3 regions of the Glaciecola sp. SC05 genome follow, and region 3 is predicted to be linked to each of the others. Evidence: predicted binding sites of a transcription regulator. Region 3 holds the regulator's gene; each other region holds the start of a gene.

Region 1 (7,408 bases), on a different contig from region 3:
GCCGATGTATCAGAAGTTAAGCTTTCTTCTGCGCCCTGCACTCAGACAATTTGATGTTATTTGTGCACAGAGCCAAAGCTCTTATGACAACTTCACAAAAATGGGTGTGTACAAACCCCAGTTGAAACTGACTTTAAATATGAAATTTGACATAGAGCCTAGTCAAGATGACGAAGTAAAAGCGACGTTGCTGAAAGATAAATATGGATTCGGTGATGGGCCAATTTGGTTGGCAGCCAGCACCCATGAGCCGGAAGAAAAGTTTGTATTAAATGTGTTTGCAAAGTTACTCACCAACTTTCCTACTCTGCGATTGATACTCGTGCCTCGACACCCTCATCGTTTTGATGATGTTTATCTGATTGCGAAGGCCACGGGGTTGACTGTCACGCGCTTAAGTGATGATGATAGGGCCCAAGCCCAAGTGACAGTTGTTGATCAGATGGGCTGGTTGAAAGCCTGTTACTGTATATGTTCTCAGGCTTTTATTGGTGGCAGCATCGCGCAAAAAGGCGGCCATAATGCTTTGGAGTGCGCAATGTATGCAAAACCTATGGTGATGGGTACCAGCATCTTTAATAATCCTGGAATTGTCGAAATGTTGAAGGCACAGGGGTCTTTGGACTTGATTGAAAGTGAAGAACAGTGTTTTGAGAGGCTAAAGGACTTGCTACTCGATGCTAATATCAACGAAGCAAAGGGTCAGGCTGGTTTAGCGGTGTTGCTTAATAATCGCGGTGCGGTAGAAATGACTTATCAACAGGTCACCGACTTGTTATAAAACAGCCAGCAAGGATGCTGGCTTGATATATTAAATATCGCTAAGCAAAGACCACGGTTTTGTGCTGGCAAATAATGACTCTATCTTCAAGGTGATAGCGTATGCCGTTGGCCAAGGCGTTAACTTCGCAACGCTTACCCTTGCGAACCATATCTTGTGAACTGTCGCTATGGCTGATGCGCATAACCTCTTGCTCGATTATAGGCCCTTCGTCTAAATCTGAGGTCACATAATGACAGGTTGCTCCGATTAATTTGACGCCTCTGTCGTATGCCTGTTGATAGGGCTTAGCACCAGCAAAAGAAGGCAAGAAACTATGATGGATATTCATGATCCGACCAGCATATTTTTCACATAGATCTTCCGGCAGAATCTGCATAAATCGGGCAAGCACGGCTAAATCAATGTGGTAATGCTCTAATAATGACTCTACTTGTTGAAAGCCTTCTTTTTTATCAGCAAAGTCCACGTAGTGAAATGGTACTTGATACCAATCTGCGTATTGCTGCATGCTTTTGTGATTAGCAATAATGCACGATATATCGCAATGTAATTCGCCGCTGTGCCAACGATGAAGCACATCGTTCAAGCAATGTGATTCATGGCTAGCAAGCAAAGCGACTTTGCGCTTTTGTTCGGAATGCATCATTGACCAATTCATATCATATTGTTCAGCTAAGCTGGAGAATGACTCTTTTAAAGTATCGATATTCACAGTGAGAGAATTGGCATCTATTTCATGGCGCATAAAAAATCGACAAAGTTGCATATCAGTATGATGGCTTGCTTCTAAAATATTAACTTGATGAGCGGCAAGAAACTCCGATACGGCGGCAACCAATCCGACTTGGTCGGGGCAGTCAATGATAAGACGAATAGACGAAGACAAAAAGCTTTACTCCAATTTGTATATAAATCAATGTACTAAGGCTTTTCCAAGGGGTATTGAAACACTCAGGCGTGAATTTTGCTTTTATTAGAACACCCACAAATACCAATACTAACAATATGAATACATATATTGAAAAAGCGTTACTCACCTATTGTGACACGACTCAAACCTTTATCGCCAGACAAATTGCGTATACCACCTTGACCAATGCAGGTTTTACCGACAATGATTTACAAAAAGTTCTTGAAACCGGACCTGAAGCACTGCAAGTGACTATATTTTCTGCCTGAGCAATAAAATAGATTTAAAGACTGATTTACATCAATCAGTTGTGTGCTTGTTTTATTAATCTACTAAAGTCTCATAACACCTGTCATGTAGACACGTTATAACTGCTGCAATATTCGTTATTTCGTACATTAAAAGGATAAATTGTTATGGCAAGAGTAGCATTAGTCACAGGCGGCACTCGAGGAATCGGTGAGGCCATCTGTACCACGTTAAAAAATAAAGGTTATATAGTTGTCGCTAACTATGGCGGTAATGACGCAAAGGCCGCTGAGTTCACCGAGCGCACTGGCATTCCTGCAGTAAAATTTGATGTTTCAAATTTTGAAGCGGTTAAGCAGGGCGTCGCTGATATTGAAAGTACCTATGGGCCAGTGGATGTATTAGTTAATAATGCTGGTATTACTCGAGATGGCACTATGCATCGTATGAGCTTCGAGCAATGGGACGCAGTCATCCAGACCAATTTAGCGTCTTGTTTTAATACCTGTAGAACTGTTATTGAAGGCATGCGCGACAGAGAATTCGGACGTATTATCAATGTAGGCTCGGTAAACGGACAAGCTGGTCAGTATGGTCAGGTGAACTATGCGGCGGCTAAATCGGGTATCCATGGCTTTACAAAAGCCTTAGCACTTGAAGGTGCCGGTAAAGGGATTACTGTTAATGCGATTGCTCCGGGATACGTTGATACCGATATGGTGCGAGCAGTACCAGCAGAAGTGCTCGCAAAAATCATTAAAACCATCCCGGTTGGTCGTTTAGGTAAGCCTGAAGACATCGCTAACAGCGTTGCGTTTTTAGTAGATGATGAGTCTGGTTTTATTACTGGCTCTACACTGTCTATCAACGGTGGCCAGCATATGTACTAAAGCCTGCTGTTATCCGCTAGGCTTCATGTGTTGATAGTCTTGAAAATAAAAAATGCAGACCTGTTATGGGCTCTGCATTTTTTTATTACTATTGCTTAGCTAGGCTTCGAAGTAATTCAACAGTTTCTGGCGAAGGGAAACCATCGGGTACAAGCGCATTACTGGCTTGAAAGGCCCTCAGGCCAGAACGGGTAGCGGGTCCAATAATACCGTCAGCTCCGCCTACATCGAAACCCAGTGAGTTTAGATTGCGCTGCACTTCAGCCATTTGTGCAATGCTATACTTTGGTAAATCCGGCAATGGTGCCACTATAGCGGCACCGCCAATAATACGGTTTGCCAATTGGCCCACAGCGATCCCGTAAAACTCAGAATTATTCCAGCGCAGTATGGTTCTAAAGTTCCCGTATGTCAGAAATGCTGGACCACTGGCGCCGGCAGGTATCAACAGTTTCGCGGGGATATCTATGTCGCCCAAAGGTGTATTGTCTGTTTTTGTGACACCTAAGGAGTTCCACTCTGCAATAGGACGTGATGCTTGACCGGCTAAACTGTAGTCAAAGCCTTCGGGTAGGGATACTTCGCGACCCCAACGTAAGCCTGGCGTCCAGCCAAGCTTCCATAAAAAGTGGGCGGCTGACGCGAGCGCGTCTTTTTCACTTTCCCATAAGTTCACAATGCCATCATTATCGCCGTCGATGGCATAATTGGTGTACGCGGTTGGCATAAACTGAGTATGGCCCATCGCTCCTGCCCAAGAACCCTGCATTTGTGCTTTATTGAGATTTTCTCGATCCATTAACTTAAGGGCTAAAAATAATTCTTGAGTAAAAAACGTCGCTCTGCGTGGCTCGCATGCAAGAGTTGCGAGCGAATCCAGTGTAGACATTGTGCCTTTAAAGCCACCGTAGTTAGTTTCTAGTCCCCAAAATGAAATAATGTAGTGTCCAGGTACCCCATACTTTTCAGTTAATTCATTCAAAAACTCGCGATAGATTTGAAACTTTTCGCGGCCCTTATCAATACGCCACTGATTGACTCGCTTGCTAAAATAGTCAGGGAAGGTGGACACAAATTCTGGTTGCGAACGATCTAATTCAATTACGCGAGGAACAAAGTTAAGATTTGAAAACTCATTATCAATGCGAGCTTGACTCACGCCTGCCTCTAGCGCTGCTTGTGCTTTTTCCGTCAGGCATGTTGAAAAGGCTTGTCGCTGCAGTTCGATATACTGCTGCAGCTCATCTGCTCTAACAAAGCTTGCGACAGAACAAAAAGTGATGAGTGCAATGAGAGGAAAACGTTTCAAAAAGATAGTCCTTATCTTGGAAGCTAAGTTAGTTAGAGAAACTCTAACTAACTTAGTTCAAAGGTACAAATGAAACCGTGTGCAAAATACTACTTTTCTTCAGTACTGGTCGCTTCGGCAGGCTCACTGTATTTATTGATAAACTCAGTTACCACTGGACGTATGTTTTTACGATACATCGAACCACTGAAAATACCATAATGACCAGCACCAGATTGTATATGGTGCTTGCGCATATCGTTCGGAATATTTTTGCAGATAGTTTGTGCCGCTTCGGTTTGACCAAGGCCACAAATATCATCATTTGCACCTTCAACCGTTAACAAAGGCGTATTGGTAATGGCGTCAAAATTAACGGTCTTTCCTTGATAAGTAATGGTCTTGTTGGCGACTTCGTTGTTTTTGAATATCCGCTCAATCGTCTCAAGGTAAAACTCCGCGGGCATGTCTAATACAGCCATGTACTCATCGTAAAACGCACGGAAACGATCAGCATCTTCATCTTCGCCAAACAATAAGTTTTGGAAGAAATTTTGATATTTTTGCATATGTGACTTTTGGTTCATTGAAATAAACCCACCGAGCTGCATAAAGCCCGGATACACCTGACGCCCTTCCCCAGGGTAGCCAACAGGCACTTGCATGATGGCTACATTTTTATACCAAGGCATGGGATGGCGGTGTGCAAATTCATTTACCCGCGTTGGATTTTTGCTGGTATCTAATGGGCCGGCCATTAGGGTAAGTGATTTAGGCGTGTTAGGGTTGTTCTCTTCTGCCATGACTGCTGTGGCAATCAATGCCTGTACGGTAGGCTGACAGATAGCAATCATATGCGTGTCTTCGCCTAAGAAATTTAAAAATTCAATTAAATACGATACATAGCAGTCAAAAGAGAAAGGGCCTTCTTCTAAAGGGACTTCGCGGGCATCGGCCCAATCGGTAATATACACTTCGTGCTCTGGCAGTAATGCCTCAACAGTGCCTTTCAGCAAGGTTGCATGATGCCCAGATAAGGGAGCTACAAGCAGTACTTTGTCTTTATCGGTATGCCCGATAGTTTTAAAATGGGTAAGATCGCAAAATGGTTTGCTTAGCACAATGTCTTCACGAACTTTGAATTTTTTGTCGGCAATAGTGACTTCTTCGATGTTAAAACCGAGTTTGTCATAGCGACGAGTTACGCGCATAGCGGTTTCAAGTGTGGCTTTGGTTAGCCGGCCAGTCCACGTATAAGAAAAAGGATTGGAGGGGTGAGACACCAAATCGCTCATTATACCTAAACCCTCATTCATCATTTCGCCAGTTCGGGCTAGGTAGTCATAGGCCTGATAATTCATATTCATCTCCAACAGGACAGAAAAAAAAACTCCAATCAACTACATCTTTAAAAGGGTTGATTGGAGTCTTTGACAGCATCAATCATAGATTGACGCTATTATATTTAGCGAGCTAAACGAGTGCAAACTTACTTGGTAGCTGCAGTCATTTTAGACGTCATTTCTTCGCTAAGGCCTTTGATCATCGCGCCAGCTTTCTCTTGAGCACCGCTTACTAAAGTGTAAGTTTCTTTCGCAGACTCTGTAATCGTCGTCTGTAAGGTTTCGAGATAGGCTTTTTGCGCTTCAGCAAGGCTCATTACGTCTTTTTGTTGGCCAGCAGTTTCTGCAAAAGACACACCGCTCGATAAAAGCGTTGTAAATAATGCATTTTGCTTTTCAGCAAGCTCTTGTAAAACACTCATGTTCAATGTAGCTAGTTCAGTTACAGGCTTAAGTGAATCTTTGAATTGCTCGTTCATTTTATCGATCATTTATATTCTCCAGAATAGTAAAGTAAAAAAGTTAAATTATGCGGTTTTCGGTTGTTCTGCTTTTACATCAGCAGGGCTTAATGTCGCTACAGTTCTTTTAGGCGCGGCCTTTTTGGCAGCTGCTTTAACAGGTTTTGCTGTAGTACTTGCAGTCGCCTTTGCCGGCGCTGCTGCTGTTTTCTTTGCAAGGGCTTGTTTAGCCGGTGCTGTTGAAACTTTAGTTTGCGTTACCGCGCTTTCTACAACGGGTTTTGTAGGCACTGCCGGTGTAGCTTCTGGCGTTACCGTTTGCTTTATCACTTTGCTAGAAGCGGCGTTTGCTGAAGGCGCTTTCTTAGTGGGGTTTTTTTTAACCGCTACTTTTTTCGCTACAGGTTTTTTTACCAGCGGCTTTGCCGCGGTTGTAGCAGTGCTGGCAGATTTATCAGCGGCGATATTACTCGCGCTCGCGCTTAATTCTTGCGCTGCATTTTTACCGATGCTAGATAGAGCGCCGTAGGTAGTTTTTGATGCGCTAGTGAGTCGCTCTCTAAGCGATTCTGCGTAAACAGATTGCGCAGCAACTACACCTTGTATTTCTGTTTGCTCGAAAAGGGCGCCCATCAGCCTTACACTGTCAGTCATTACGCCTGAGAAGAACACGGTTTGCTGTTTTGATACCAACTCAAGTGCTTTCGCATTCATTTCGAGCAAAGTACTGGCTGGCTTTGTAGATTTTTTCAATTCTTGTGAAAAGTTACCAAACATCATCTTGACCTCATTGAATTTTAAATGGTGCGAAATCACATATTGCTGCACTGCAACATCGCTGATATTCAGATAATAGACAATTCAGAATAAAGATCAAGGTATATTTTGTTGCAGTGCAACATTTTTTTCTTAAAAAATAAGAAAACAGGTGGGTTTAATGGTTAAGTATATGAATTTAATAGATGAATTATTTCTTACGACTTTTGTCGTACTGCCATGCCGCCATATTCTTCTCCATCATCTTATTGAATAGTGCCATTGGAGAATTATCGACGATATTTTTCATCATGCCCTGCATTTTATCTTGCTGCTCAATAAATTGTATTAGGCTCTGCTCTAAATACTGGCGTACAAACACCTGCATATCACTGTCATAAAATCGGATCAGGCTTTTTAATAGCGCATCGGTGAGTAAAGATTGATGCTCTTCGGTTTCTGATTCACTGATGATTTGCAGTAAAATACTCTTTGTAATGTCATTTTCAGTTTTGGAGTCTACGATGCGAAACTCGTGACGCTCGTTGATCAGCAGCTTGATATCTTCAAGATTCACATATTGACTTTTAGAAGTGTCGTATAAACGGCGGTTGGGATATTTCTTGATTATGATCACGTAAAATGACTACCTTATGGACAAATATATGGCTGAGTTTGAGGTCTGTTAACTGCAAGCTCAGCCTGATCTTGGCCGCTATTGTATCAC
Region 2 (7,408 bases), 140 kb from region 3:
GCTTATCAATGTATAAATTAACGGGTAACAGCTGATAATCCAACAGCGTTAATTGACCGTCTGCAAACTTAAACTCGGCTTTACCCACATACTTTCCCCATTCGTGAGCCTGCATTATCCACGTCCCATTTTGTTGGTCGGGAGTACAGGGCATACCGGCGGTAAATTTGTCATCATTGACGTTTTCATCGGCCATGCAAACAGGCTCTTGGGAGTGCCCGCCTATGATCATATCTAGCGTGTTGTTCGGTAATGAGCGCGCAAGGGTAACATCCCCTGGCGCATTGCTACCGTGTGTGGCATCCACATAATGACCCATGTGCGTAACGGCAATGGTCAGGTCAGGTTGATACTGCTGCTCGAGTCTTTGCGTTAATGAAGCCGTGATCTGCACGGGCTCTTTAAACACTAAACCGTCAATGTATTGCGGGTTGCCTATTTTCGCTGTGTCGGTGGTGGTGAGGCCAATTACAGCTATAGTTAAGCCTTGCTGCTCAAATATCGCATATTCTTGAAAGACATTTTTACCGCTGTCTTTAAAGAAAATGTTGGCAGATAAAAATGGAAAATTTGACCACGACTGCTGTAAATCTAACACGCTTAAGGGATTATCAAATTCATGATTACCAAGAGCCATGGCGTCGTATTCAATTAATGACATGCCCTTAAAGTCGGGCTCTGCATATTGCAAATCAGACTCTGGCACACCGGTGTTTATGTCACCGCCCGATAACAAAAGAACCGCATGGCCCTGCGCTCTTGCTTGATTGCGTAGCTCATCAACAAGCGTTTTGCGCGCCGCCATGCCATATTCGCCTTTTTCGTTATGCCAAAAGCGTCCGTGATTATCGTTGGTGTGTAAAATGGTTACATAGCGAACCTGTGGCTGCGCATCGACTTCGCTTGATGTCTCAATACTACTGCATGCGATTATGCTAAAAAGGCTGGCGAATAAGATAATGGGAACGAAGAAGCGCGGATTGGGGCTCATATATAAAAGTTCATACATACAGGAATTACAATGATTATATACAAAAACTGGCGCTAGTTCAGCGTAAAAAGATGTTAAGCCTGACTATATGAGCTAATGATTTCCTCACAAGGGCAGTATTGGAAATTGCTCTTCATCTGTAGGCTGAGGGAGCTATAGTTGATTCAATATGACCTGCTTTGTTTATAATATCTGTCGAAGTGGCGCAGTGAACGATAGCCATGACTCTCCTTATTTGATTTGGGTTTCTTGCTCGCAGCAGGCGAAGTGGCATGGGTTAGCGTAACACGCTAATATGCGTAACCAAACGCAATCTCTAGCAGTCAAGATGAAAGTAGCAAAGCACAGAAACTTCATTGTCATTATTGTCTGAATAAGTGCCATTAATGACAAAAACCAATCTGATGTCGTTTATCGCTTACTGAAAATATATAATAAATACAATTATTTAGCTTTTAAACGTTTTGGTACGGATATTGAAGTAGACAAATAATAAGATGTCCTATTTTTATGTATGAGGATAAGACTTAGGAGAATGAGATGAATCCGCAAACAGAACAAATAGATACTTTTAACTTCACGCAATTCTTTGCCAACATTTTGGTGCTTGTAGGCCTTGCATTGTTGCCTTATGTGGTAAACGTTTTGTTCTTAATTTTTTAATAAGTGCTTAGATTAATAGAGGAATTCAATATGTTATCAATGATATTTAGCGATCCGGTTGTGTGGGGTTCACTGTTGGGCATTTTAATAATGATAATTATGGCAGGATATTATACCTATCTATTTATACACAATAGCGCTGAACAAACTTCAGAAAAGTAATAGCATAGCCGTGATCTCTACCCATAAATGTGTTTAGACGCTTATGCTATAGCGAAGATGTTGTAAACATTTACTAAGATATGGGCTCGTCAAAATGGGTGATGTGACGATTCTCATACTCCCTTCAATTGTAACAATTGAAGGGAGTATGAGAATCGCGATGTTGTTCGCCACCTTACAATGTTTATAGCATTTAGCACCTAGTCAATTCACCTGCTTAGTGGGTGGCATATAATAAACCCAAACCAAACACAAAAAAACCAAAACGCTTTAAGGTCTCACTTAACTTTTCAGCTCTTTTTATTTCAGGTATTAAATCAGCTCCTGCGATATACAAAAAATTACCGGCTCCTAACGCCACCAATAATACTAAATTAATTGTGTCACCAAGGAAATATGCTATCAAGGCACCTAAAGGAAAAGTCAGCGCGGAGCAAAAATTTAGTAACAGCGCTCGATATTTGCTATATCCAGAGTGCACTAAAGCGCCAAAATCTCCCATTTCTTGTGGCACTTCGTGCAAAGCCGCAGCCAACCATGCGGCAATACCTGCTTTGATATCTATTACAAATATGGCGCCAATGGCTAATCCACCAATCAGATTATGCGCGCCGTCAGCCACCAACAGCAAAGGCCCCATTGGCCGCACATGCTCTGAAGGCAGCCGATGACAATGATGCCACTCCATCAGCTGATCTAATGCGAAAAAAGCCGTAAATCCAATAACTACCCAAAGCAACACCGAAAAGTCAGGCACATTTGAAGCAAGGGCTTTGGGCAACATATGAAAAAATGCTCCCCCCATGAGTGCACCCGCCGCAAAAGCCACTAGCGGCTGTAATAAACTCTTCAGTAGCTTCTCAGGTAAAAGCGCAAATAATCCGCCGATAAAAGCAATAGAGCTCATCAACAAACCAAACACTAAAATAACAAAAAAAGTGCTATCCACTCGTCAAGCCTCAGTTAAAAGTCATCTGTAGGGTCAACCTTATATCCATTCCGGGGTTGAGTGCATAGGCTTTATAAGTATTGAGAAAATCTCTGTAAGGCTCATCAAACATGTTTAGAACAGCAAGGTTAACGCGAAGCTCTTGTTGATCATTTAGTGGGATAAAACCTCCTGCCGATATGTTAGCAAGCCAATAACTGTCCGTTGAAGCACTACCAAAATTAGGATTTCGGTCAAACTGTTGGAATGGCTCACCTAAAGCGGCGTCTTTTGCATCAGCATATTTACCTTCAAATCGGACATACGGCTCACTTAGCCCTAACAAGCTATTGGGCTGCCATGTTAACTCTCCTAATACCTCGTTAGCTGGCGTTAGAGGCAAGTCTTCACCCGTCAGAGTATTTTCGGTAGCAATCATATCGGCAATCAATCTAACTGACCAATAGTCATTTAACGAATATTCCCCTTCGAACTCGATGCCTTGTAATCTAGCATCGGTTTGTTCATTGCGAAATATAGGCAATCCATTAGTTGCTTGCTCAAAGGTATCTTCAAGGTAAATAAAGTCATCTATTTGATTGTGATATATCGTAACAGAGGCGCTGGCGTTAGGTTTACGCCACCGAATAGCGAAATCTGTATTGATTGACTCCTCTGGCGCTAAATCTGAGTTGCCTAGTTGTACAGCGGCAACACCGCCGTGAATGCCCTGCGCAAACAGCTCAAACAGCGTTGGTGCTCTAAACCCGCTCCCAATGTTAGCCGCTAGCGTCCATTGCCTATTCAGCTGATAAGATCCCCCAACAGAGCCGCTTAATACGTCATAGTTGTTGCTAACGCGCCCGGTAAATGTAGCAGGTGCAGCTGTTTTTTGAGCGTCACCGGTAACTTCAATATAGTCATAACGCATACCTGCTTGTAATAATAAATTGCCAAAACGGCGTTCTTCAAAGGCAAAAATGCCCAACGACTCTTGCTCACCGCCTGGCGATAAAACCTCTAAGCCACGAGACACTTGCTCGCGAGTTTTCACTTCAAAGCCAATTGTGCCGCCATCAAATACCAACCAATCATCATGGCGAGCATCTATGCGAAAAGCGTATTGGTCAAATTCAAGCTCCACGGTTCCATCAAAGCCATCGCTGAGAGTATTTCCTACCGAGCTTGCCTGCCTACTATTATTTTGCCAAGAAAGTGTTGGCTTTATTAACCATTTAGTGTCGTTAATGCTGATGCCGTGCTCAACAGACAACTGCACTTCATCATTTTGTAACCATACCCCTAAGCCCTTGCCAGCAGGAGGATTAGGTTGTAGATAATTTTGTTCATTATCCCATCTGTTGTAGCGCAAGCTGACTTTGGTATCCTCTTCAAACAACCAAGCCACTGCCACTTGTCCGTTGACTTGATTAAAGTCAGTGAATGGAAGCTCCCCCGTAAATGCTGGATCCGAAGCTATGCCAGTTTCAAACGCAGTAGGTTCATCTGGTGTGCTTATCTCTTGCCCTTCTCGGGCAGTAAACCCTGCCGCAATTCCCCAATTCTCACCAAAGCTACTTCCTTTGAAGCTCATGCCTCCTTGTTCATTATTACTTGCGTAGTCCAACCTCAAATCCATCTCGGTATCTATGTGTTGGTTGTAACTAAACCCTACATCTAAGCCAATAACATCTATCACGCCACCTATAGCATCGGAGCCGTACATTAAACTAGAAGCCCCTCGTACAATTTCGATTCTAGAGCTTAAAAAAGGGTCGACATTAGGCTGATGACGAATGCCATATTGTTGATGATCCACAGCCATGCCATTAGACAATATACGAATACGATTTCCTGTTAAACCACGTATCACCGGCACCCCGGCATTATTGCCAGTATCCAATACACGCACTCCAGCAAGATGAGAGAGGGTTTGACCAAGACTCGCGCCTTCTCTGAGCTGCTTTTGTAAGCCTTCTAGCACGTCGATTTTAGCTCCTTGGATATTTTTATCGCCAGGAGTAGGAGTGCTAGCGGTGACGATGATCACCTCGACATCTTGCTCATCATCAGCTTGGTTTGCGTGAACAACGCCACTCACACCGAGCAAGCAAATAAATAATCCTAAGCATGACCAAGGTCGAGTATTTTGTATGTGTATTTTTTTTATCATGTTACTTGTCTATTGAAAAAGCTCCAATACAGTTAATGTTACACTATAACATTGCAATAGAATTGACATGAGTCAAACTTTTACACATTTTTAGTGTGTTTGAATACCATCACATAGACATAAAAGTGAAGGTCTCAAAAAATGAAATCATCAAGCCTTTCTAATGTAAAGCCAATACTCATGTCTAATAATCAACATCGAAGGTCATTGTGGTTATCCACAATGTTGTTTTTCGCTTTTTTAAGATAGCCTTGTACATGAATGAATTATCTGGTGAGGCATCTAAGATGGAAATACAACGACATGGTTTATCCATTGGTATTGAACGGATTAATAACAATCTTTACCTTTTTATCAAAGTGATTGGCAAACTAACCCATGATGACTATCAAACCATTACGCCTATGTTAAATGGTGCGCTTGAGGGTATTAACACGCCAGAAGTCAATGTACTGTTTGACGCTATTGAACTGGAAGGCTGGGAGCTTAGAGCCGCTTGGGATGACCTCAAGTTAGCCTTAAGCCATGGCAAAAAATTTAAAAAGATCGCAATACTCGGTGGGAAAAAATATCTCAAATACGCATCTTCCATTGGTACCTGGTTTACGAGTGGCGAGATAAAAAATTTTGATGATGCAACCAATGCTTACCAATGGCTAAGTGACCAATAATAGTGCGCCAAGGTATATCGCTTTTTAAATCAATGAGGTTAAATCATGATTCGCTTTGAACAAACAAAGGATGCGATTAATCACATCCACTCTTTTCACGTCGCTTTGAGCCAATACTATTTGACCTTAAGTAAGCATCATGACGATGAACGAGTTCGTCTTTGTTTACATTACCTATCCGAGCAGGAACTCAAGTTTGCTGAAGAAATGTCAAATTATAAGTCGCAAGCAAGTGTCGCAATATTAAATACTTGGTTTCAATATACCAATGACGATAGCATATTACAGATACCCACAAGCAGCGAGGCTGATAGCAACTTAAGCTTAAATGACATTATTTCGCTCGCGACACAATTTTCAGAAGAGCTAATGACCTTATACACCGACCTGCATGCACAAGCTAATGTGAATGAGCTGCAGTCGATGTTTGAACACCTCAAAAGCGCCCAGTTACAAAAGAACAAACAACTGTCGGTAAATCTAGACCGAATGATGGACATTTAGGTCAAGTGAGCTGACTAATTTATTTTGGTAACAGAATTCGTTGTCTAGAGATTGTGAAAGCAAGCTCTTCGTTGGCGGGTATTGCAAGCACTTCAACTTTACCTTTCACGGTATGATTGCGAGATTCGTTATCGCGATTTACTTTCATATCGAGGCCAACATTTAGCCAAGTCAAACACTCACAAATTTTATCGCGCACAAGGGCTGAGTTTGCACCAATTAATATTGATAATATGGGATCAAAAGAGGTTTATTGCTCGCCAGAAGGGCCGGCATTAAGCGGGAATTGCATCATCGCCTGCCACTGCTGTCTTGCTTGCTGCAGGGCTATATCAGGCGCTATGCCCTGTTGCGAGAGCTGTGCAGCCGAGCTTTGAATCAACGCGTCACGTTTATCGACCAAGTCCTTAGATTGCTTTTGAAGGCTTTCAAAGGCGGGATACCGTGAGTAGACTTCGTCAACATCTCCAAAACCAAAAAATGCCTCTTCGAACTCCCGTTGATAGTTCGTTTTCATGCCCTGAAAATTCAAATACATCAGCCCCTGCTCGCCTGATAGAAGCTTGAGCTCAGACGCCAGCAAATTTACTTGCTCTGCAGCCTCCAATAAACGCTCCTGCCAGTCAGCAATGGCTTGTTGATCATCTTGCTTTGCAGCACTCGCTAACGCTTCTTTTACATCGTTGGCATTTAGCAGTTCAGTCAGACTTAATAAAGGTTCAGCTTGAGGAGGGGCTTGCACGTTTTCGGGTTGAGATGGTTCTGAACATGCACTTAACAAAAAACAAAAAACGCCCATAAACAATAAGCGCCTGATAAAATTTGTATTCGAGTAGGAATGAATACTGAACAGCGGACTATTTTTCAACGGGAACGTTTTCAACTCGGCTTTTTAGCTTCTGACCGGGTCTAAAGGTAACCACTCTACGGGCTTTGATAGGAATATCTTCGCCGGTTTTTGGATTACGCCCTGGTCGCTCATTTTTGGTCCGTAAATCAAAATTACCAAAGCCGGACAACTTAACCTGCTCACCCGCTTCTAGACACTCTTTAATCTCTTCAAAGAAGAGTTCAACGAGATCTTTTGCGTCTTTCTTGTTAATGCCTAACTTTTCGAACAAATGTTCAGCCATATCAGCTTTGGTTAATGCCATTTGATTAGTCTCTTAATGTTGCACTAAAGTGATCCTGTAAATGTCTAATTACTATATCGACAGACTTTTGAATATCTGAATCTTCCAGTGTCTTTTCAGTGCTTTGTAGCCAAATTGAAATTGCTAAGCTCTTGTATCCAAGTTCAATACCTTGACCTTGGT
Region 3 (7,408 bases):
ATGTCAGTCATATTGCAGAGCAGCTCAATATTCCCAATGCCATTGGCGCCTGTCCACCCGAAGCGAAACTCGCCTATATTAAACAGCAACAGGCACTAGGTAAGTCGATGATAATGCTTGGTGACGGCATTAATGATGCACCTGTATTGGCCGCCGCTGACGTATCTATTGCGGTAGGCAATGCATCTGATTTAGCCAAGAATGCCGCCGATATTGTCTTGCTCAATACCAAGTTAACCGCGCTTAATGACGTGCTGACGATGGCAGCGCGGACTAAACGAAAAATCAAACAGAACATTGCGTGGGCGCTCGGCTATAACATATCAGTGTTACCATTTGCCGTTATGGGCGTATTAACTCCTTGGCAGGCAGCTTTAGGGATGTCCTTAAGTTCAATAATAGTGGTATATAATTCCACTCGTTTAATGCGATAATACTGCGATGAGTATCATATTTGTTTTAATCCCACTGGCCATCATTATTGTATCTATTGCAATTGGAGTGTTTTTTTGGGCGGTAAAATCCAATCAATTTGACGATCTAGAACGTCAGGGCTACAGCATCTTATTTGATGACGACATTAAAAAATCTGATGTTGATGTGGCTGTAAAAGCAGAGCCAGAGCAAGGCCAAGCCTCCAGCGGAGCAGACATAGCAGCAAAACCCCAAAAACAGAATACCCTCAAGTCTACTGAGTCAAATGACTGAAATTGGCCTGCTATCAGCATTTTTGATGGGCTTAGCTGGCGGTGTTCATTGCATCGGCATGTGCGGAGGCATAGCAAGCGCATTTACGTTTGCAATCCCTAAACAAGCATCACCGAGTTTCTATATTGTTGCCTACAATGTCGGCCGGATTTTGTCCTATAGCGTGGCTGGCGCATTCACAGGTTATCTAGGGGCTATCGCCAGTAGCAGTATGACTACGACTTTACCTATTCTAACCTTGGTCAGTGCGTCGTTTTTGATTCTTCTAGCTCTTTATATTAGTAACTGGTGGAAAGGTTTGTCGTATTTTGAGCGGATCGGCGGTCATCTGTGGCGTAAAATACAGCCACTGTCAAAAAAGCTGTTACCTTTTAAACATCCGGGCTATGCCCTCGCTTACGGCATGGTTTGGGGCTGGCTTCCCTGTGGGCTAGTTTACACCGCATTAACTTGGTCATTAGCTTCGGGAAGCGCATTAAACGGTGCGTTGTTTATGCTGCTATTTGGACTAGGCACCTTTCCAGCGCTGATTGCTACAAGCCTGGGAGCCAGCTTTTTAGTGCCATTACTGCAACATAAGTTAACGAGAAATATTATAGCCATTAGTCTAATTCTTTTCGCATTTGTTTTGATTTTGCCAATAATTCAAGGTATAACATGATCTAAATATTTATAAGGAGTGTAGCGATGGGCAATAGTGCCGAGCTCTCCATCCACTGCCAAAGTTGCAGTTTTAGCCACCTTTGTTTACCGGTAAGTCTAAGCAAGACTGAATTAGAAAGCCTTGACGATATTATCGAACGTAAGCGCCCTCTTCATAAGCACGACAAACTTGTCAAAGCTGGTCAGGTCTTTCATTCCCTATATGCAGTGCGTTCTGGCTCATTTAAGTCATACATTAGTGATAAAGACGGCGTTGAACAAATTACGGGCTTTCATTTTCCCGGCGACATTATCGGTTTTGATGCTTTAAAAGACAATATGCATCAAAGCTACTCCCAAGCTCTTGAAACGGCGATGGTGTGTGAATTGCCCTACGACACATTAGACGCAGTATCTGAGCGTTACCCTGCATTACGTAAACAAATCATGCGTTTCATGAGTGCTGAAATCAAACACGACCATGATCTGATGATGCTGTTAAGTAAACGCAGCGCTGAAGAGCGCTTGTTGCATTTCATTAACGATTTATCGAAACGCTTTGACGAACGCGGTTACTCAGCCAAACAGTTTAATCTATCGATGACCCGTAACGAAATTGGCAATTATTTGGGTTTAACCGTCGAAACTATAAGTCGCTTGCTCACCCGCTTTCAAAAAGAGGGTTTAATTAAAGTAGATGGCAAACTCATTAGCATAGTGGATTTTGATGGTGTCAGGCAGCGTATGCCTGAAAGTGAAATGTCTTTTTCGGCATCTAATTAACTTTTTAACCCTTCATTGATCTAACACAAGGTGGCGGCATGCAGATGCTGACCACCTTTTTTATTGTGTTTTATACTAAGATCAACAAACCCTAGAGCTATAACCATCAGTGGAGAGCACATATGTTTAACTGTTCACGAATTTTAGTGGTATTTGACCCCTATCATGATGTTCAACCGGCTTTTGACAGAGCCTGTTTCCTAGCCAATAAACTGCATGCAAATATTCTGTTAGTCAGCTGTATTTATGATGAAACCTACGATATGACGAACTTTCTGAGCACTGACCAACGCGTGGATATGAAGGCCGCATTGATGAATGGTCAAGTTAAGGCCATGAATCAGTATATAAACAAATGTGGGGCGGTGAATGTAGAGATTAAATCAGTTTGGCATAAATCGCTATATCGCGGGATCATTGATACCGCAACTCACGAACACTGTGATTTAATTGTAAAAAGTTGCAAAGAACACAATAAAATCGCTCAAAAAATATTTACTCCGAATGATTGGCATCTGCTGCGCTTCAGCCCCATGAATGTATTGATGGTTAAAAACCACGACTGGCCTGAAAACGGCAACATAGTGGCTGCTATCAGCATAGATACAAATGACAAAGTGCATAATCTATTAAGTGAGCGAGTCACTCAGATCAGCGCAGATTTATCACAACTGGTAAAGGGTAGCTTACATTTAGCCAACACTTTTGCCGGCGCACCTATGCATGTTGCGATAGAGGTACCAAGTTTTAACGCTCAGGCATACAACCTTGATATCCAAGCAAAACATGAGAAAGAAGTGAAGGCAATTGCCAAACTGCACAAATTACCAGATCAAAATATACATGTTAGCGAAGGCTTACCTGAAGATGTTGTGCCCGGCCTTTGTGATAAGCTCGATGCAGAGTTACTAGTTTTGGGTTCAGTTGGCCGCAGAGGAATTTCAGCAGCCCTGTTAGGCAATACTGCGGAACATATTATAGATAGAGTCAACTGTGACACGCTAGTGATAAAGCCGCAGGTTCAATGAATTGGATATTTGACCACGCTGACTAGCTTTCTATCGATTTGCGCGCAATATTCACGCATGCAGTAGATGAAAAAACGCCGCAAATTTCGTATACTTGCGGCGTTTTCATTTTACTCAATGTTTTTAATACGGATAAAGCACAGACTATGTCAGTTAAGCCAAAAGCTACATACAATTTTAATAAACTGCAAAAGCGGCTTCGTCGTGAAGTGGGCAAAGCCATCGCCGATTTCAATATGATTGAAGACGGTGACCGCATCATGGTTTGCTTGTCAGGCGGCAAAGACAGTTACACTATGCTCGACATACTGCTTTATCTGCAGCGTATTGCTCCCATTCAGTTTTCGATTATTGCGGTCAATTTAGACCAAAAGCAACCGGGCTTCCCGGAGCACATTTTGCCTAATTATTTAAGTGAACTAGGCGTAGATTTTGAAATAGTGGAAGAGGACACCTACTCCATCGTATTAGACAAAGTCCCTGAAGGCAAAACAACCTGCTCACTTTGCTCGCGGCTGCGCAGAGGCATTTTATATAAGACCTCTAAAACTCTTGGAGCCACCAAAATTGCTTTGGGCCATCACCGTGATGATATGATTGAAACCTTATTTTTAAATATGTTCTATGGCGGAAAAATAAAGTCGATGCCGCCAAAACTGTTAAGTGATAACGGCGAGCATATGGTTATAAGACCGCTCGCATATTGCAAAGAGGTCGACATTGAGCGCTATTCACAAAACATGGCATTTCCGATTATTCCTTGTAACTTATGTGGTTCACAAGAAAACTTACAGCGCAAAAATATTAAAATGATGCTGCAAGACTGGCAGAAGCGCTTTCCAGGGCGCATTGAATCAATGTTCAGCGCCATGCAGAATATCGTGCCATCTCATATGCTAGATCATCAGCAGTTTGACTTTAAAAGTCTTGATACCAACACCATATTGTCTGGAGAAGGTGATATCGCATTTGATAAAGTCGACGTTCCAAAGTATTTCTCAGTGGACGAGCCCAGCGCCACTATTATTGAACTAAAATAAATCCATCAAATAAGGAGTTGTTGTGAAGATTGGCTTAGCGTTAGGCGCCGGTGCCGCTCGTGGTTGGGCGCACATAGGTATTATCAAAGCCTTAGAAGACATTGGCGTCAAAATTGATGTGGTGGCCGGCTGCTCTATCGGCGCATATGTAGGTTCGGCTTATGCAAGTGGCAAACTCACAGAGCTTGAAACATGGGCAAACACATTAACTGAATGGCAAGTTTTCGGCTTGCTCGGCGTAGGCTTTCGGCGTGGAGGCTTAGCCAGCGGTCAAAAGGTGTTTGAAAAGCATCGTGAAGAATTTTGTGCGCAAACCTTTGAGCTAATGGACAAACCTTTTACCGCTGTCGCAACCGATCTCTACTCAGGTAAAGAAGTCGCTTTTAATAAAGGCAGTATAAGCGAAGCAATCCAGGCCTCCTGCGCTATCCCGGCACTGTTTCCGCCTATCGAACATCATGGTCGCTGGTTGGTCGATGGTGCAGTAGTGAATCCTGTGCCGGTGAACCAATGCAGACAATTGGGCGCTGACTTTGTGATCGCAGTGAATTTGAGTGCTGATTTTCGACCGCAGCTAATCGAAAAATCAGAAAAGGAACACATTGCATCGCAAAAGAAAACCGATGAATTAATTAGTAAGGGCTCTAGTGGTTTTATGAAGCAGTGGTTTTCTCCCGCGCCCAAAGCTAACAAAATGGCTGCGCCAGGAATAATGGGTGTAATGAGCAGCTCATTGGAGATACTGCAAGCGAGAGTTACTCGCTCAAGGCTTGCAGGCGATCCACCCGATGTACTGATTGAGCCTCAGTTAGGTGACGTAGGTCTTTTAGAGTTTCATCGCGCAAAAGAACTTGCCGATAGAGGTGAAAGAAGCGTACAAAGGCTGGCAGAACAAATTGCTTACCAGCTTAATATAAAAAATGATGATGCTAAGAATACTTAGTTTAATTAGTAGCTAGCGCGGTTATGCGTAACGGTTCAATGGGTAAATTGATAGGCTTGCCAGCCTCAAAAAACGCTTCATTTAAGGTTAAGGTCCCCTGCGTGATTGTATATCCATTTTCCATGGTGCTAGTGTAGCTTTGGTCCTCAAACTGAACTACTAGGCCTTTAACCGTCGGCATCATAAAAGATAAGAAACTTCCCATTTCATTAAAAAACGCTTCGTACTGCTCTTTAATAAATACGAGCTCTTCAAAACTATAATAACGTTTGTTGTACTCTGGTTTAGTCTCAAGCTGCACAGATATATCGCATTGGTTGCTTGGTTCGCTTACATCAATATAAATCATGGCATCCGCTAAGCGAAGGGCCTTCTCTGATGGAATGGTAAAGCGATTTTCGCTAGATATTTCTAGCGGTATTTGCTGTTTTTGAGTGCTTATACGTGCAGAATTGATTTGGCAAAGTTTACCGCTTTGGATATGCGTAAACCCAAATGCAAAACGCAGGGCTTGCGTGTCATCGTTTTCTAGCTTACGCACATGGCTATGAAAGGTCTTATAAGACACTTCTATTTCGTCTGCAAAGACTGCACTATTTCCCGTGCACAAGAGCACCGCGCTGATGCTCAATGCCTTAAATAGTCTGCTGGTATGTGTAAACGTCACGTTTAAATTAGCTCCTCGTTAATTCTTATCATTTGCTGAAGCTCTAAAATATATTCTTCGCCACGTTCAGAGTAGCGACTCAAACCCTCAGCAAGCTTTATGGCTGTTATTTCTTGTTGGTTGTTACGTAATCTCGCCCGAATAGCGCGCAGCTCAGTATAGGCTGGATGCCGATTAAGGTTTCGCATATATGAATACATCGCACTCGACAAATCGTCGTATTTTGCAACTTCATGAATGGCGCCTTCATTCCGACGTCTTGGAACAAAGCCGCAGTCTTCAACAAAGCACCACATACCAAAGAAGTTGTATCCCTCTACGGCAAAGCGGCTTGTTCCCCATGCAGATTCATTAGCGCTTTGTACTAATACTAGTTCAGCGGGGATAATATCAATTCTGCGTAACAGTGTATCTAAAATCGCTAGTGATGCTTGATCTGTATCAACGCGATACTCTTCTACCAACCAATCGATTTCAGCCTGCTGGTCATCGCTGAGTGGCTCTTGCGCTACTAGCTTTGCCCGAAGTCCCTGTAAATAGTTACGCACTCGCAGAATATATTCATTTTGGGCATCTACGGCAGGCCTAAGATAATCAAAGAAGGCCTGTTTTTTTTCAGTGACATCATCGAATTGTTTAAAGTCTGGAACAGGCTCTGTGGCATTTTCAACTTGAGGGATATCGGCAACCAGCGAAGGTTTAGGCTGTAAATAAATGATCAGTGAAATGAGGAGCAGCAAACAAAAGCTTGCCGCAGAGATAATCTTTAATTTATGCATCAAACACTCCTGTATCTTTAGGCTGAGATTGTTCTGTTGACTCCGCAGAACAAAAAAGTTCAGTGTAGAGCACCGCTTTGACATTATAAAAATACGGACCAACCCAAATCAAGGCAAAACCAAAGGTGAGCACAACCCCCACAAACAGCGCTAAAAATATGAGAAAAATAATGCTCATTTGAAATAAATAGGCATTCGTCATTCGTATTGACAAAAAAATAGCTGAAAACGGCGTGAGCTGTTTATCCACAATTAGAGGCAAAGTAAAGGTGGTCGCCATAAACACGTAAAAAGCAGGCAGGACAAACGGCATCATGCCGATATCAGTGGCAATGGAGATTAACAAGGACGCTACACCTAGTGGCAATATATAGCTGACGTAAGCGAACACATTTATTGGTTTAGCTACCACGCCTCTCACTGTTGAAATGGCCAACATGGCGATACCCGCAAATACCGGCGCCAACACTACATTGATGACTAAACTGGCCAGCACATTTTGTGTGTTAGACACTAACTGCAGATCTTCAGGCGTAGTAATATTGAAGGTTTGAATGAATATAAAGCCGAGAACTAAAGCCATACCGACCAAGGCCAATATACCTTGGACCAAAATCCAATTGTTGTTTGCACTTAGCTCACGCGCCCGCGATAAGACATTTTTTACATCAAAATTGTACTCTTTTGCGAGCATGCGCTTAATATGAGCGTCGTCTTTCATTATCACCTAAATGTAAGCAAATCTATAAAATAACCTACGGTCAATGTTAACACCAATTATTGAGTGACCACTAATATAATTGCCATAACAATCAAGA

The links. The regulator FNR, encoded in region 3, switches genes on or off when oxygen is low (the NO sensors DNR and NnrR bind a similar motif). The targets are predictions, from matches to a motif close to TTGATCTAGATCAA.
Region 1: the regulator FNR is predicted to act here: its motif matches at 1,985-1,998, upstream of phbB (acetoacetyl-CoA reductase).
Region 2: the regulator FNR is predicted to act here: its motif matches at 4,980-4,993, upstream of AB9H30_RS03245 (STAS/SEC14 domain-containing protein).

The regions. Positions count from the first base shown of each region.
Region 1 covers NZ_JBGIYY010000004.1:78,727-86,134, forward strand. Annotated here, with positions in the region: gene AB9H30_RS05045 (3-deoxy-D-manno-octulosonic acid transferase) at 1-781, shown strand, start outside; gene purU (formyltetrahydrofolate deformylase) at 822-1,670, opposite strand; gene AB9H30_RS05055 (hypothetical protein) at 1,727-1,963, shown strand; gene phbB (acetoacetyl-CoA reductase) at 2,111-2,833, shown strand; gene AB9H30_RS05065 (lytic murein transglycosylase) at 2,922-4,142, opposite strand; gene AB9H30_RS05070 (polyhydroxyalkanoate depolymerase) at 4,232-5,482, opposite strand; gene AB9H30_RS05075 (phasin family protein) at 5,611-5,955, opposite strand; gene AB9H30_RS05080 (phasin family protein) at 5,992-6,705, opposite strand; gene phaR (polyhydroxyalkanoate synthesis repressor PhaR) at 6,893-7,318, opposite strand; gene AB9H30_RS05090 (PHA/PHB synthase family protein) at 7,405-7,408, opposite strand, start outside.
Region 2 covers NZ_JBGIYY010000002.1:324,349-331,756, forward strand. Annotated here, with positions in the region: gene ushA (bifunctional UDP-sugar hydrolase/5'-nucleotidase UshA) at 1-991, opposite strand, end outside; gene AB9H30_RS03225 (hypothetical protein) at 1,532-1,654, shown strand; gene AB9H30_RS03230 (DUF3149 domain-containing protein) at 1,694-1,816, shown strand; gene AB9H30_RS03235 (ZIP family metal transporter) at 2,034-2,765, opposite strand; gene AB9H30_RS03240 (TonB-dependent receptor) at 2,776-4,917, opposite strand; gene AB9H30_RS03245 (STAS/SEC14 domain-containing protein) at 5,175-5,588, shown strand; gene AB9H30_RS03250 (hypothetical protein) at 5,634-6,092, shown strand; gene AB9H30_RS03255 (hypothetical protein) at 6,112-6,240, opposite strand; gene AB9H30_RS03260 (hypothetical protein) at 6,343-6,891, opposite strand; gene AB9H30_RS03265 (integration host factor subunit alpha) at 6,950-7,246, opposite strand; gene pheT (phenylalanine--tRNA ligase subunit beta) at 7,251-7,408, opposite strand, start outside.
Region 3 covers NZ_JBGIYY010000002.1:187,180-194,587, reverse strand. Annotated here, with positions in the region: gene AB9H30_RS02695 (heavy metal translocating P-type ATPase) at 1-434, shown strand, start outside; gene ccoS (cbb3-type cytochrome oxidase assembly protein CcoS) at 442-708, shown strand; gene AB9H30_RS02685 (sulfite exporter TauE/SafE family protein) at 701-1,369, shown strand; gene fnr (fumarate/nitrate reduction transcriptional regulator Fnr) at 1,396-2,133, shown strand; gene uspE (universal stress protein UspE) at 2,256-3,161, shown strand; gene ttcA (tRNA 2-thiocytidine(32) synthetase TtcA) at 3,308-4,201, shown strand; gene rssA (patatin-like phospholipase RssA) at 4,224-5,144, shown strand; gene AB9H30_RS02660 (DUF2987 domain-containing protein) at 5,146-5,811, opposite strand; gene AB9H30_RS02655 (glucosaminidase domain-containing protein) at 5,814-6,590, opposite strand; gene AB9H30_RS02650 (hypothetical protein) at 6,583-7,311, opposite strand; gene AB9H30_RS02645 (LysE family translocator) at 7,368-7,408, opposite strand, start outside.